Regions from separate parts of the Dietzia sp. Cai40 genome, predicted to be linked through region 1. Evidence: riboswitches for the same ligand, from Rfam matches in the RefSeq annotation. Region 1 holds a riboswitch; the other holds the start of a gene.

Region 1 (9,955 bases):
CGATAGCTTTCGAGACGGTCTCGGCGTGTCTGTTGCGAGAACCAGTCAGTCACCTCGAAAGTGCATGGGAGACCACATGCCCGAAGACCGTTCCACCGGAACTTCCTACCGCAACGGTGCCGGGACCACCTCGCTGGTCGCCGGCATCATTGCCGCGCTGGCCTCCCTGGTGCCCTTCATCGGCGGTGCGATCACCATCGCCGCCGCAGTGGTCGCCCTCGCCAGTGGATGGGTCGGTCTGAAACGAGTGGACCAAAGCGAGGCGTCGAACCACCGTGAGGCCGTCATAGGCATCGGTCTGGGACTGGCAGCACTGTTCGTGGCGTTCCTCGTCTTTGCCGCGACCAACAGCGCATAAGGGTCCACCTGACCAGGTCGATCACGCGCTATCCGGGAGATCCGCGTGGGGAAGTGCCACACGGGGAACGCCCTCCGGGGTGCGGTCTCGCGCCGATCGGCAGAGGTGCGTCGGAGACACGGCCGCACGTGCGGTGCACTCCCCATCCCGCCTAGTCGTTGCCGGACCGGGCTAGACCCGGACCCGGCTCCAGCCCGCCGTCTCCTCCGCCGCGCGATGGGTTTGTTCGAGGAACCTCAGCACCACGGCGTCGGGATCCGCCGCCTGTCGCACGAGGTGGTACGGCAGCACGTACTCACCCAGCTCGGCGCTCCAGTACGCGGGGGCCTCGACCGCCGGATGGGTGTCGTACCCCTCGGGGTGGGGATAGGCGTACGCGTAGAAGATGCCCTCCTCCGCACCACCCGGCCAGTACCCCGCGCTCGACACCTCGTCGCTGTAGGCCTCGTGCATGACCCGGTCCGGGCAGTTCGGGACGCCACCGGGATGCTCGGGGGCGGAGCGTCCGGAGAACCGGGTGACGGCCAGATCGAACGCACCCCAGAAAAAGTGGACGGGCGAGGACTTCCCACGGAACCCACTGCGGAACGTCGACAGGACGCCGTGCGCGCTGACCAGCGACCTCCGGAAACGGGCCACGGCGTCAGCGTCGTACGACGCGTGCGTGGTGTCCTCGGCGAACGGGATCACCTCCGGCAGCTCGACCGGGGTCCCGACGATCGGCACGTCGAACCCGAGATCACCCAGGTGGCCGGTGTACTCGGCGTAGAAGTCGGCGACGGTCCGCGGCTCGAGCGCCATCCGGCGGGTGCTGCCGTCAGTGACGAGGAACAGCAGGTCGTGGCTGACGAAGTCGAAGCGGATCTCCAGACCGCGGTGTCCGGCGACCATCAGGGACGTGGTGAGCCCCCGCGCGTCCACGTACAGCGGGACGCCCCACCAGTGGTTGATCTCCGGCCCGAGGGCCATCCGCGTCTTGCCGACGATCTGGGTCCACAGGTGAAGTGTGTCCCTGGTGTCGATCCACGACTCCAGGGGCAGGGCCGGCCAGGGCTCGTCTCGCGTCTCCATCGACACATGATCCCCGATCTCGCGGCCGTCCGACACCCCCATCGTCAGCCGGGACCCGGCGCCAACCGCGCCCCTGCGTCACCCGGGTCGACGGCCGGGGGCCCGGTGCCGTTGGACGGCGTCGTGGTTGCCGCACCGGGCACTGCAGTAGCGCCGCTTACCGTTCCGGCTGGTGTCGACGAACACCTCGGGACACCCCGATCGGAGACAGGCCCCCAGACGGCCGCCCTCCGACTCGACCGCGAAGATCGCCAGACCGCCTGCGGTGATGGCCCGGACGCGCTCCACCACGTCGTCACCGTCGGCCGCGAAGTGCAGGTGGGGCTTGTGCCCGTCGTGCGTGCTCAGGGACGGCCTCGACGCGGCCGAGTCCAGCAGCTCGTTGATCGCGTCGCACGTGGAGTCCACGTCCGGCGCCGAGAAGGGTGCCCTCAACCACAATGCCCACTCCTGTAGGCGGGTCGACCTCGCGTCGTCGAGATCGGGCCTGCGGACGCCGTGGGCGCGAAGCACGCCGACGGCCATATCGGTGTCCCACTCCCGGGCGCCGAGTGAGGCAAGTTCCGCCGCGAGAGTCGGGCCGACCATATTGCCATGGTTGAACTGCACTGACCCATTGCACCACAGTCAGCGCATGACCACAGCAGCCTGTTCGCCCACCGACGTCGATCACGACCGCGACCACGACGCCCCCGTTCCGCAGCCTGCGGATCCGGACGCGCACCAGCACGAATGGCTGACCCGCTCCTCCCACCGCACCAGCGAGGGCACTGTGACCTACGAGTCCTGCCACTGCGGCGCGCATCGCGTCCTGCGCGCCGGCGTGCCCGTCGCCCGGGTGTAGGGAGAGGCGACGCTCAGGGCGAGGTCGAGATCGAGCGCTCCTTGACCTTGAACCAGATCGAGAAGTCCTCGGCGGCCCGACGTACGACGTCGTAGTTCGAGCCGCCGGTGAGATCGTTGAAACTGTCCCGCACGCCGTCGACTCCGGTCGACCGGGTCTCCTTGGGGATGCCGAAGCCCATCTTCCAGTCGGCGAAGCTGCGCTCGGCTGCAGGTTCCGTCAACAGGACCCGGACACGACTGTGCCTGTCATCGGCAGCGATGCGCGTCATCAACTCGTCGATCGCGGCCGGAGGGCCTTCGAGGAACTGAATGAAGCAGTTGTTCCTGAAGAGGAGGACACCGGTGATCCCGGCGGCACGATTGCGCTCCCGGGAGGTGAACAGAATGGACTCCAGATCACCCGGCAGCATCTTCCGCACCGGCACGCTCGTGTACACCAAATACTTCAGTTGTCCGCTCCCGGGCGACGTGGGGAACTCAGCGTCCAGCGACATTCAACTCTCCCTCGCTCGCATCGGAAAAGTACAGATCATTCAGGCTGGAGATCGCCTCGTCCAGGGATCCGGACTCGCCCTGCGGTCTCGACATCCTGTCGTAGCAGGTGAAACTGCCGTCAGAATTCTGATCGATGTACCCCACGAAGTTCCCGCGGAAACTACCGACGAAGAAGCTGTCTTCCACCTGGGACCATCGTATTTCTTCGTATCCTTCGATTGCCGAAGTCACTCCCACCCCTTTTCTTCCTTGACAAGGTGTTTCACCCACTGCCGTACACGTCGAGAAGAACGTGGCCCGAGCCACGTCACCGGGAGACGCTGCCGCCGCGCGCGGCCGAAACAGGGATGGGCACGCATCGACGTGTCACCCGATCCCACAGTGCTCTTCTTGCCTAAGAACTCACATCCTGCCGAAGCTATCCGTCATAGCGGCACACCGGGCCATCATGATGCGCGTCGGAAGACTGCGCCACCGATGGCATCGGTCGCGTCCGGAACACGGGCGAGTGCGATCCCGATGACGAGCGTGGTCAGACCTCTCCCGGCCGCGATACCGTCCGGCCCAGTCGGCGTGACACCGCGGCGCCCCACGGGGTGGTGAGCCGGGCCGCGGTGAGGAGGCCCTCGTCCTGCAGCACTCGGTGGACCGGGCCGCGGGTGAGCGCTCCGCCGGAGAGCACCACCGCGTCGTCCGCCCAGGCCCAGGCGAGGTCGACATCGTGCGTGGCCATGAGGATCGCGGCCCCCGCGGCGCGAAGCGACTCCAGCGCCGCGAGCAGGTCCTCACAGGAGAGCGGGTCGAGCCCGGCCGTCGGTTCGTCGAGAAGCAGGACGCGAGGCCGCATCGCCAGCGCACCCGCCAGGGCCACCCTCTTGCGCTGCCCGAAGGACAAGTGGTGGGGGACGCGGTCGGCGAGGTCGGTGATCGCCAGCGCCGCCAGGGCCTCGTCGACCCGGTGGGCCACCTCGGCGCGATCCAATCCGAGGTTCACGGGGCCGAAGGAGACGTCGGCCCGCACGGTCGTGGCGAAGATCTGGTCGTCGGGTTCCTGGAGCACCATCTGCACCGACTGCCGCAGGCGGGTGCGGTCGGCGCGGCGGTCCCGGACCCGCTCCCCGTCCAGCTCCAACTCCCCGGCCTCGAGGCGGTTCAGGCCCACGAGCAGCCGCATCAGGGTGGTCTTGCCGCTGCCGTTTCCACCGAGAAGCGCCATCTTCGCCCCGGCGGGGATCGTCAGGTCGGCGCCGTCGAGCACGGTGTGGGTGTGACCGCCGAGGGCATCGAGACGCCGGTAGGAGAACCGGGCACCGCGCAGCGCGAGGACGGTCACGTCATGACCCCCAGTATCGAGACGGACACGAGAACCAGACAGATGACGAGCACGCGGGTGGCCGAGACCGGGTCCGCCTCGGCGAGCACTGCGGTCTGGCCGCGCTCGGCGCGCATGGACATGGCGTCGTCGATCGCCCGTGCCCGCCTGACGGACAGGACGAATACCGAGGCGAACTGCGTCCCGACCGAGCTGATCGCGGCCCGGGCGGTGCGGTGTCCGAGCCTGAGGTCGTGGGAATGCCGCAGCGTGCGCGCGGAGTCGATGAGCAGGCCGATGAGCCGGTAGGTGGTGTCCACGACGTGAGCCAGCGGGGCGGGCAGTCCGGCCCGCCGGCCGGCGGCCAGGAGGTCGGCGACGGGCGTGGTGCACGCCAAGGTGATGGTGGCGGCCGTCGCGGCGATCGCCCTGCTCACCGTCCGCCAGGCGGTGTCGACCCCGGCCGGATCCACCACGAGGCGCCAGTCCACCAGGTCCAGCACGAGGGGACCGATTCCCAGGGCCAGGAACGCGACGGGGGCGAGCAACGCCGCGAGGTAGATCCTGGCGGGGACGCGGGCCAGCGCCAGGGCGCACACACAACAGACAGTCAGGATCGCCACGTGGCCCACCGGTGGCGGCACGAGCAGTGCCGCCACCAGCAGACCGCCGAAGAGCAGCAGCTTCTCGACTACCGGGAGGTCCGACCAACGGTTGTGGGACGCCGCGAGTTCGAGTGGGTTCACCTAGGGCTCGGCCGGTCAGTGCCCGGCCGGACCCGTGGCCGCCGCCGACGGGGTCGCCGCACCCGTCACGCTCTCCCGACGCTGCCTACTACGTGTCCGCAGGACGCCGAGTCCGTAACCCACGATCCCGCCGCCGATCCCGGCCTGGAGGGCGAACACCCCCGATTCGACCTCCCCCGGCAACTCGGGCAGAAGCGGCTCGAACCATGGCTCGTAGTCGGGAGAGACCTGGCTGATCGTCCCCTCCGCCTGCCCGTCCGCACCCTCGAACTCGCCGCCCGCACCAGCGCCATAGACCAGGGAGAACACCGCGATCGCGAACGCCACGGCGACCAGCCCCACGAGCACCCACACGCTGACGTGCTTCTTCCCGCTCATCGCACCGACTCCGTGGCCTCGACCTGATCGGTACGGTCCTCGAGATGCGCGAAGGTGCCCGCGCCGGCGAGTCGCGCCCTCCGGAAGAAGCCCACCAGGTCGAGCTCACGGGAGGCGATTCGCAGGAGCACGCTGACGATCACCACGACGATCAGAGCCTCGACGACCGCCAGCGGGATCTGGGTGATAGCGAACACGGCGAGGAACTCGGCCATCGAGAACCACAGGCCGTGCTCGGCGCTCGGGAACGCCAGCGCGAGCTGGGCGCTGGTGACGAGATACGTCACCAGGTCGGCGAGGAACGCGGCGACGAAGACCGCGCCGAGCAGCGGCACCGCGACCCGTCGACACAGGACGAACGCCCCGTAGGCGACCCACGGCCCGGCGACCCCCATGGAGAACACGTTCGCGCCGAGCGTGGTGATGCCCCCGTGCGCGAGCAGCAACGCCTGGAAGATCAGCACCACGGTGGCGACGAAGGCCATGACGGGTGGCCGGAAGATGATCGTCCCCAGCCCGGTCCCGGTGGGGTGCGAGCTGGAGCCCGTCACCGACGGGAGCTTGACGGCCGACATGACGAACGTGAACGCCCCGGCCACGCCGAGCAACACGCCCGCCTCCGGTGTCCGACGGACCGTCCTGATCACCTCGCGCGCGCCGTGGATGACGAACGGTGCCGCGACGGCCGTCCATGCCACGGCGTGCACCGAGGGGAGGAAACCCTCTGCGATATGCATATGCCTGAGACCTTTCTGCCCGTCACCTCGCGGGCACTCGTGGTGGCAGCCACGGCCGGTCTCCTGGCTCACGGGTTCCCCCGGCCCACCCCCGGAAGGGATGGACCGGATCGCCGCCGGTCCGCCTTCCCACCCACACAACGCGTGCGAGCAGTGGCACAGAGGACTGGCGACATCATCCGTTCACAGTGGCGAGGGCCGCCCCGGTCTCACACCGGGTTCCCGAGCACCGCAGCTGAGCAGATCCTAGCCCCCTCCCGGGGGCCGACTCAGTACCGCACCGATTGGGCGTCCGAGACCAGGCACATGCCCCCGACGGACTGCAGGAGGGGCCGCAGCGACCGGAGGACCTCGTCGATCCGGTCGGGGTCGACCGCCACGAGCACGAAGGTGTTGTCGAAGGTGGAGAAAGGGTCCCCACCGCGCTCACCGTGCTGTCCCCGCCCGTAGATTCCCGGGATCACGGTGCGATGGGTCAGGCCCAGCGAATCCAACGCGCCGAGGAACCTCCCGGCGACCCCGGACTCCACTACCAGTTCGATCCTTTTGACGTCTTTCATGGGATCTCCTCGCCTCAGGCGCCCAGGTACTGGGCGACGGTGTAGTAGAGCGGAATGCCGAGGACGATGTTGAACGGGAATGTCACGGCAAGGGCCATTGTGAAGTACCGGGACGGCCGCGCTTCGGGGATCGCGTAGCGCACGACGGCCGGCACCACGATGTAGGACCCGCTCGCCGCGAGCACGGCGAGCATGGTCAGGTCGCTGACCGGCAACCCGGCCAGACTGCCCAGGGCCAGCGCCATCGATGCTCCGACCAGGGGCATCACGATGCCGAACCCGATCAGGAACGGGCCCACGTCCCGGACCTCGCGGAGCTGACGGGCGACGAGCAAGCCCATCTCGAGCAGGAAGAAGGCCAGCAGCCCCTTGAACATGTCGTCGACGAACGGGGACATGGCCTCGCCGGCGTCGGCCCCCACCACGGTGCCGATCACGAGCGACCCGATCAGCAGCAAGTGCGCACCGTCGGTGAACGCCTCGTGCAGGATCGCCCGCAACGACAGGGGTGCGCCCGACACGGGAGAGGAAGCGCCGGCCCCCGCGTCACCCGCCATCTGGGCGGAACGCTGACGGGACCGTGCCCAGGTGGCCAGAAGCACCGCCATGATGATCGCGGGCGATTCCATCAGAACCAGGGCGACCGTCATGTACCCGCCGGGTTCCTCCCCACGGGCGGTCACGAACTGCGTCGCGGCGATGAAGGTCACCGCGCTGACCGACCCGTAGGTCGCGGCGATGGCGGCCGCATCGAACTCGTTCACCCTGCGCCGCAGGACCAGGAAGCCCAGCGCAGGGATCACCAGGGCCAGGAGGAGGGCGATGCCGATCACCGCCGCGGCGCGGCCGGTCAGACCGGTCTCTCGCAGAGCCTGGCCACCCTTGAACCCGATCGCCATGAGCAGGTAGAGCGACAGGAACTTGGTGACGGGGGCCGGGATCTCCAGGTTGGAGCGCACAGCGGCGACGAACAGCCCCAGGAAGAAGAACAGGATCGGCGGGTCCGTGAGGCTGCCGAGAATGCTGAGGTCCATCGAGTCTCCCCTGATCTGTCCGGAGTCCGTGCGCCGCCGAGCGGGACGAGCTGATCTCCGTCGTGGCGCGCTAGCCGCCTGTTCCGAGCGAGTAACGGGAACGACAATACATGACTTTCAAGACATGTTTTGCAACAGCCTAAATCGGTGTCGCGTGTTGTGGCGCGGCGCGCGGACCGGGCCCGCGGTGGGACGGGCTCCGTGCACGCCCACATGCGTACCGTGATTCACGTAAGGCAAAATGGCACTCGGAAGTCGTCGGTGATGGGGTGGCGTAGTGGCAGAGTGGACGTTTCTCACCAATCACGCGCACGTCCTGTTGTGCATCGCGCAGGACTCCGAGACGCGACTGCGCGACATCGCCGATGCGGTCGGGATCACCGAGCGCGCCACCCAGCGGATCGTGGCCGAACTGGAAGAGGCCGGGTACCTGCAGCGCATCCGCGACGGGCGCCGTAACCGCTACAGCCTGAACCGAGACCTGCCGCTGCGCCATCCACTCGAACGGGACCACATGGTCGGGGAGATACTCAGCGTGCTGGGGGCCCCGCGAAAGGGTGCTGGCGACGGCAACGAGTGACCCGTCGGCACTGATCGTGGCGCCCCGACAGCGTGGTCGACCACTACTAGAGGCCCCCAGGGGACGATCTGGTCGGCTTCTCTCTGCAGTTGATCGAGTTCGGAGATGTCATAGGGGCTGAGCACATCCACCGTCACCACGTCCGGACGAACGGTCGCTTTCTGCACCACCGCGGATTCGGTGTTGCTCAGCCAGCGTCCCGGACCTGCGCGGCCCACACCCTCGTAAGCGAGCTCGTCGACATGGGGACCAACACCACGACGAAGAGCAACGTCACTACGGGGTACGCCCTACGCGACGTACTGTGTTGCGAAGCGGTCCGACCTTGCACTGGTCGCAATTCCGGTCACGCCAGAGTGTTCACCACACCCAGCGCGGCTCAACCCGCCAAGGAGGCATGGCATGAGCACTACCCGCGAGCTTCGCGCCGAGGTCGAGGTCGACGCCCCCGTCGAGCGCGTGTGGGAGGTCGTCACGGATACCTCCGTGCTCGTTCGGTCGTCGCCCGAACTCGTCGCGGTGACACCGCTGCTGCCGGGAGGCTTCCGGAAGGGCCAGCAGTACATCGGCTGGAACCGCCGCAAACTGGTCGTCTGGCCAACCCGAAACGTTGTGATCGAGTTCGAGCCACACAAGCGTGTCGCCTGGGACACGAAGACCAGCGGCGCCCGCTGGGCCTTCGAGCTCCAGCCGACGCAGACCGGTACCAAGCTGGCCCAGCGTCGGTCCGTGCCGGGCAAGCTCAATCCGATCGGCCGGATCTTCGCCGCGACGCTCCTCGGCGGGGGTCCGAACCACGCTGACGAGCTCGATACTGCACTTGGCACCACGCTGGAGAGCATCAAAGCTATCGCCGAGGCCTGACCAACCGACTCGTCCCCACGGGTGGACTTCGCCAGGGATAACTCTCTTGCGACTGGGCAGTAGCAAGAGGAGCAATGCGCGGGAACGGCCACTTAGACGACAGCCCGCCGGCAGAGTTCGGAGAGACGTCTTCCGCTACCTCACGGACCGACCACACCCTGATCTGAAGTGGACAGCCGGTATGGTGAGTCCGGGTCTACCCGCCCAGTAATCGACCGGATGAGCGTCCCGCAGGGAGACTCGAGTGTAGATGCCGCCCTCGGAAACCACGAGCACAGCCTGGCACCTCGGCCTCCGTGACTGTGGTCGAACTTTCAACTCTGAGTTCGACCTACCCCGCCCCGCCCCGCCGCTTCGCCGCCCTCTCCGGATCCGAGGCGTACAACCACGATTCGGCCTCCCCCGGCCGGACCAGCGCCCGGCCCACCAGGATCACCGCCGCCTGCCGCAGACCGGCGGACTCGACCGCGTCCGCGATGTCGGCAAGTGTGCCCCGCAGCTCGACGCGGTGCGGGCGGCTCGCATTGGCCACCACCGCCACCGGGCAGTCCGCGCCGTGCGTGGGAACCAGCCGTTCGGCGAGCTCGCGGATCCGGGTGATCGCCAGGTGCAGCACCAGCGTCGCGCCGGTGGCGGCGAAGTTCTCCAGCGATTCGGAGGACGGCATCACCGTCGATCGGGCCTGGACGCGGGTCAACACGACGGACTGCACCACCTCGGGCACGGTCAGCTCCACCCCCAGCTCGGCGGCGGCGGCAGCGTAGGCCGGGACGCCGGGCACCACGTCCCAGGGCACGCCCGCTGCATCGAGGCGGCGGGTCTGCTCGGCGAGCGCGGAGTACAGCGACGGGTCACCCGAGCACAGTCGCACCACCTCGAGCCCCTCGGCGTGGGCGGCGACGATCTCCGCGATGATCCCGTCCAGGTCCAGGTGCTGGGTGTCCACCAGCCGCGCGCCTGATCGGCAGTGGTCG
Region 2 (3,661 bases), on a different contig from region 1:
GTAGGTGAACGTCAGGCTGAACTCGGCCATCGGCGGGAACGCGGTGGAGACCGCGAAGTTTGCCAACCACTGGGCGGCCGCGGCCAGGCCGAGAGCCGCCGTGCGGATGCGGTTGTTGAACATCTCGCCGAGCAGCACCCACACCGCCGGGCCCCAGGACATCCCGAAGAACACGACGAAACCGTTGGCGGCGATCAGCGCGACGAGCCCCTGGGTGTCGCCGAGTTGGGGAGCGAGTTCGCCGTCGGGCCCCGGACCCATCGTGGCGGTGCTGAACATCAGGGCCATCACCGCGAGCGAGACGGTCATGCCGACCGAACCGGTCATGAGCAGCCTGCGACGCCCGATCTTGTCGATCAGCGCGATGGCCACGATCGTCACGACGATGTTCGTGACCGAGGTGATGACGGTCTGGGTGAGCGCGTCCGCCTCGGTGAAGCCGACCGACTGCCAGAGGGACGTGGAGTAGTAGAAGATCACGTTGATGCCCACGGCCTGCTGGAAGACGGACAGCACGATGCCGATCCACACGATCGGCAGGAGGTTCCTGCCGCTCGGGTTGAGCATGTCCTGCCACGACCGCTTCCTGTCCTCGCGGACCGTCGCACGGATCTCCTTGATCCGGTTGTCGACGCCGCTGGACTGGATGGTGCGCAGGACGTCCCTCGCCTCGCCGACCAGCCCCTTGGCCAGCAGGTAGCGGGGGGATTCCGGGATCATGAGCGCCAGTACGCCGTAGGTGATCGCGGGGACCAGCTCGGTGAGGAACATCCAGCGCCAGGCCTGGATCCCCAGCCACAGCTCCTCGATCGCGCCACCGGCCACGGCTGCCAGCCAGGCGTCGGAGAGCAGGGCCACGAAGATGCCGGAGACGATCGCGAGCTGCTGGAGTGACCCGAGGCGGCCGCGTATCGAGGGCGGGGCCACCTCGGCGATGTACGCCGGCGCGATGACCGAGGCCGCGCCGACGCCCAGGCCACCGACCACCCGCCACAGGATGAGGTCCCACGGGCCGAACGCGAGCCCGGAGCCGATCGCACTGACGGTGAACAGCGCCGAGGCCAGGACCATGACGCGGGTGCGCCCCCAGCGGTCGGCGAGGCGGCCCGCGAGATACGCGCCGGCGATACAGCCGAGCAGGGCCGAGGAGACGACGAACCCGGTGAGACCGGCGTTCATGCCGAAGGTCTCCTGGACGGCGTCCACCGCGCCGTTGATGACGGCGGTGTCGAAGCCGAAGAGGAACCCGCCGAGCGCGGCGACCAGGGAGATGATCACCACCCTGCCGGTGTGGAAGGACTCCTCGTCCGAGCTCCTGGCCGAGACGTTCCGTGTGGACATGGCGTACCCCGTTCCCGGGCCGGATGGACGTCCTGATGTCTGGTGAACGGAGCGTAGGCCCGCTACCAATGTGGCGCAAGTCACGTATTCTTTATCGATTGCGGCGTACGAACGCTCTGATCGAGAACACGTTCTAGGCTCGAGGTGTCTCGTCGTCATACCGAAAGGGCCACCGCCGTGAGTGCCTCCCCCGAGCAGATCCGTGCCACCGCCGACTCCTACATCGCCGCGCTGGTCGCCGGCGACCTCGAGGCGGTTCTGGACCTCTACGCCGAGAACGCCACGGTCGAGGACCCGGTCGGCAACGGCACCGTCCACGAGGGCAAGGCGGCCATCCGCGAGTTCTACTCGTCCGTGGTGGCGCTGAAGATCGAGGGCGAGGTGATCGAGGCACGGGTCTGCGGTGACGACCTGCTGTTCAACTTCGAGATCACCACCCACTTCGACGCCGACTCCAAGGCCACCATCAACGTGTGGGACCTCATGACCCACGACGAGCAGGGCAAGATCCGTTCGATGCGCGCGTACTGGACGCCGGAGAACATGCGCTGAACCGGGGCCGCGCGACTGGACTACCCTTCAGGCCATGATCACCGCCATCGTCTTCGTCCACGCCGAGACGGCGCGCATCCCCGAGGTCGCCGAGGCGATCGCCGAGATCGACGGGGTCTCCGAGGTGTACTCGGTGACGGGCACCATCGACCTCATCGTGCTCGTGCGGGCCCGCCGCAACGAGGAGGTGGCCGACATCGTCTCCGACCGCCTGAACAAGGTCCCGGGTGTGGTCGACACCGAGACGCACATCGCGTTCCGCGCGCTGTCCAAGCACGACCTCGAGGCGGCGTTCTCCCTGGGGTACGACGAGTAGGCCCCTCCCCGGTGCGCACAGTTCCGGGGAGGTGCTGCCACGTCGGTCGCGGCGGATGTGCATACTGTCATCACGACTTGCTGATCTCCGGATACGCAGGGGAAGACCGGTGAGAATCCGGCGCTGACCCGCAACGGTGTGCCGTCACCTCGGTGACGACGAGCCCGATTACCTGCCCGGAGGTACGCGACTCTGTCCATCGCCGCGGTCTGCGATCCGGAGTCCTGCACGGTCGGTGGCCGGTGTCGACGGTCGCCCACCTGCGGGTCTCGTGTGTTCGTGGGCACACGACACGATCCGAGGTCTGATCATGTTCCGTCGCCAGTCCAGGTCCACCACGGCGCTCGCCGCGCTGCTCGTCACGGGCGTCGTCGTCGCGGGCTGCTCCCGCGGCGAGGCTCAGGAGAACGCCACCTCGAATGAGGCGTTCGCCGAGCCGGTGACCATCACCAACTGCGAGCGTGAGTCCACGTTCGACGCCCCGCCCGAGCGCATCATCACGATGAACGCCCACGTCACGGAGACCCTCATCCAGATGGGTGCGGGGGATCGGATCGTCGGCCGGGGCTATGCCGATCGCGAGGACGTCCTGCCGGAGGTCGCCGAGGAACTCGAGGCGATTCCCGGGTTGGCCGAGGAGTATCCCAGCTGGGAGCAGATCGTCGATCTGGAACCCGACCTCGTGGTGGCCGGCATGCGCAGCGCGTTCGACGAGAAGGAGGGCCGGAGCCGGGACGCGCTCGACGCGGCGGGCATCGACACCTTCCTGTTCTCCGAGTACTGCGGCGACGGGTTCCCGGACGTCTCCATGCTCGAGACCGACTTCTCCCAGCTGGGCCGGGTCCTCGGCGTCGAGGAGGGTGCGCAGCAGCTCACCGACCGCATCGTCGACCGGATCGAGTCGGTCCGCGCCACCCTGGACGAGGCCGGCGTGACGGGGACCCCGACGTTCTTCTACGACAGCGGTGAGGCGGAGCCCATGACGATCGGCGGCGTCGGCATCGGCCAGCTGATCGGCGAGTACGCGGGAGCCGACAACATCTTCATCGAGGGCGACCGGCCCTACCTCAAGACCACGTGGGAGATCCTCGGCGAACGCCGACCGGAGGCGATCGTCGTGCTCGACTACGGGGCCACCAGCGCCGAGGACAAGATCGAGTACCTGCGTAACCAGCCCATCATGGCCACCACGCCGGCGATCCGCGACGACCGCATCGTGGTGGTCCCCCTGGCCGACTTCTTCGAGAGTTCGCGGATGGCGACCTCGGTGGAGACGATCGCCCGCGAGCTCCACCCCGACGCCTTCGGTGGCTGATATGGCGACGGTCGTCCACGACCGTGGCGGTGGCGCGGGCGATGCGGCGACACCGGCTCCGAGCCGCCCCTCGGCGTCGTCCCGCCTCCCGTCACCGTTCCGCGCCACCAGCCCGGGCCGCGAGACCAGCCCGGGCC

Evidence for each region. Region 1 has a riboswitch for cobalamin ahead of G6022_RS12325 (energy-coupling factor ABC transporter permease). Riboswitches for the same ligand answer to the same signal wherever they lie in the genome.
Region 2: it holds a riboswitch for cobalamin, as region 1 does, so the genes downstream of both, G6022_RS03500 (ABC transporter substrate-binding protein) here and G6022_RS12325 (energy-coupling factor ABC transporter permease) in region 1, are expected to answer to the same signal.

The regions. Positions count from the first base shown of each region.
Region 1 covers NZ_JAALEB010000321.1:275-10,229, forward strand. The annotation lists gene G6022_RS12280 (hypothetical protein) at 77-358, shown strand; gene G6022_RS12285 (DUF5996 family protein) at 530-1,429, opposite strand; gene G6022_RS12290 (CGNR zinc finger domain-containing protein) at 1,508-2,017, opposite strand; gene G6022_RS12295 (hypothetical protein) at 2,064-2,273, shown strand; gene G6022_RS12300 (BLUF domain-containing protein) at 2,287-2,769, opposite strand; gene G6022_RS12305 (hypothetical protein) at 2,753-2,956, opposite strand; gene G6022_RS12310 (ABC transporter ATP-binding protein) at 3,303-4,103, opposite strand; gene cbiQ (cobalt ECF transporter T component CbiQ) at 4,100-4,828, opposite strand; gene G6022_RS12320 (energy-coupling factor ABC transporter substrate-binding protein) at 4,844-5,206, opposite strand; gene G6022_RS12325 (energy-coupling factor ABC transporter permease) at 5,203-5,943, opposite strand; cobalamin riboswitch at 5,979-6,192, opposite strand; gene G6022_RS12330 (transcriptional regulator) at 6,213-6,503, opposite strand; gene G6022_RS12335 (sodium-dependent bicarbonate transport family permease) at 6,518-7,537, opposite strand; gene G6022_RS12340 (winged helix-turn-helix domain-containing protein) at 7,815-8,117, shown strand; gene G6022_RS12345 (SRPBCC family protein) at 8,520-8,981, shown strand; gene G6022_RS12350 (SAM-dependent methyltransferase) at 9,313-9,955, opposite strand, start outside.
Region 2 covers NZ_JAALEB010000072.1:1-3,661, reverse strand. The annotation lists gene G6022_RS03515 (sugar porter family MFS transporter) at 1-1,341, opposite strand, end outside; gene G6022_RS03510 (SgcJ/EcaC family oxidoreductase) at 1,519-1,893, shown strand; gene G6022_RS03505 (Lrp/AsnC ligand binding domain-containing protein) at 1,928-2,209, shown strand; cobalamin riboswitch at 2,271-2,404, shown strand; gene G6022_RS03500 (ABC transporter substrate-binding protein) at 2,520-3,524, shown strand.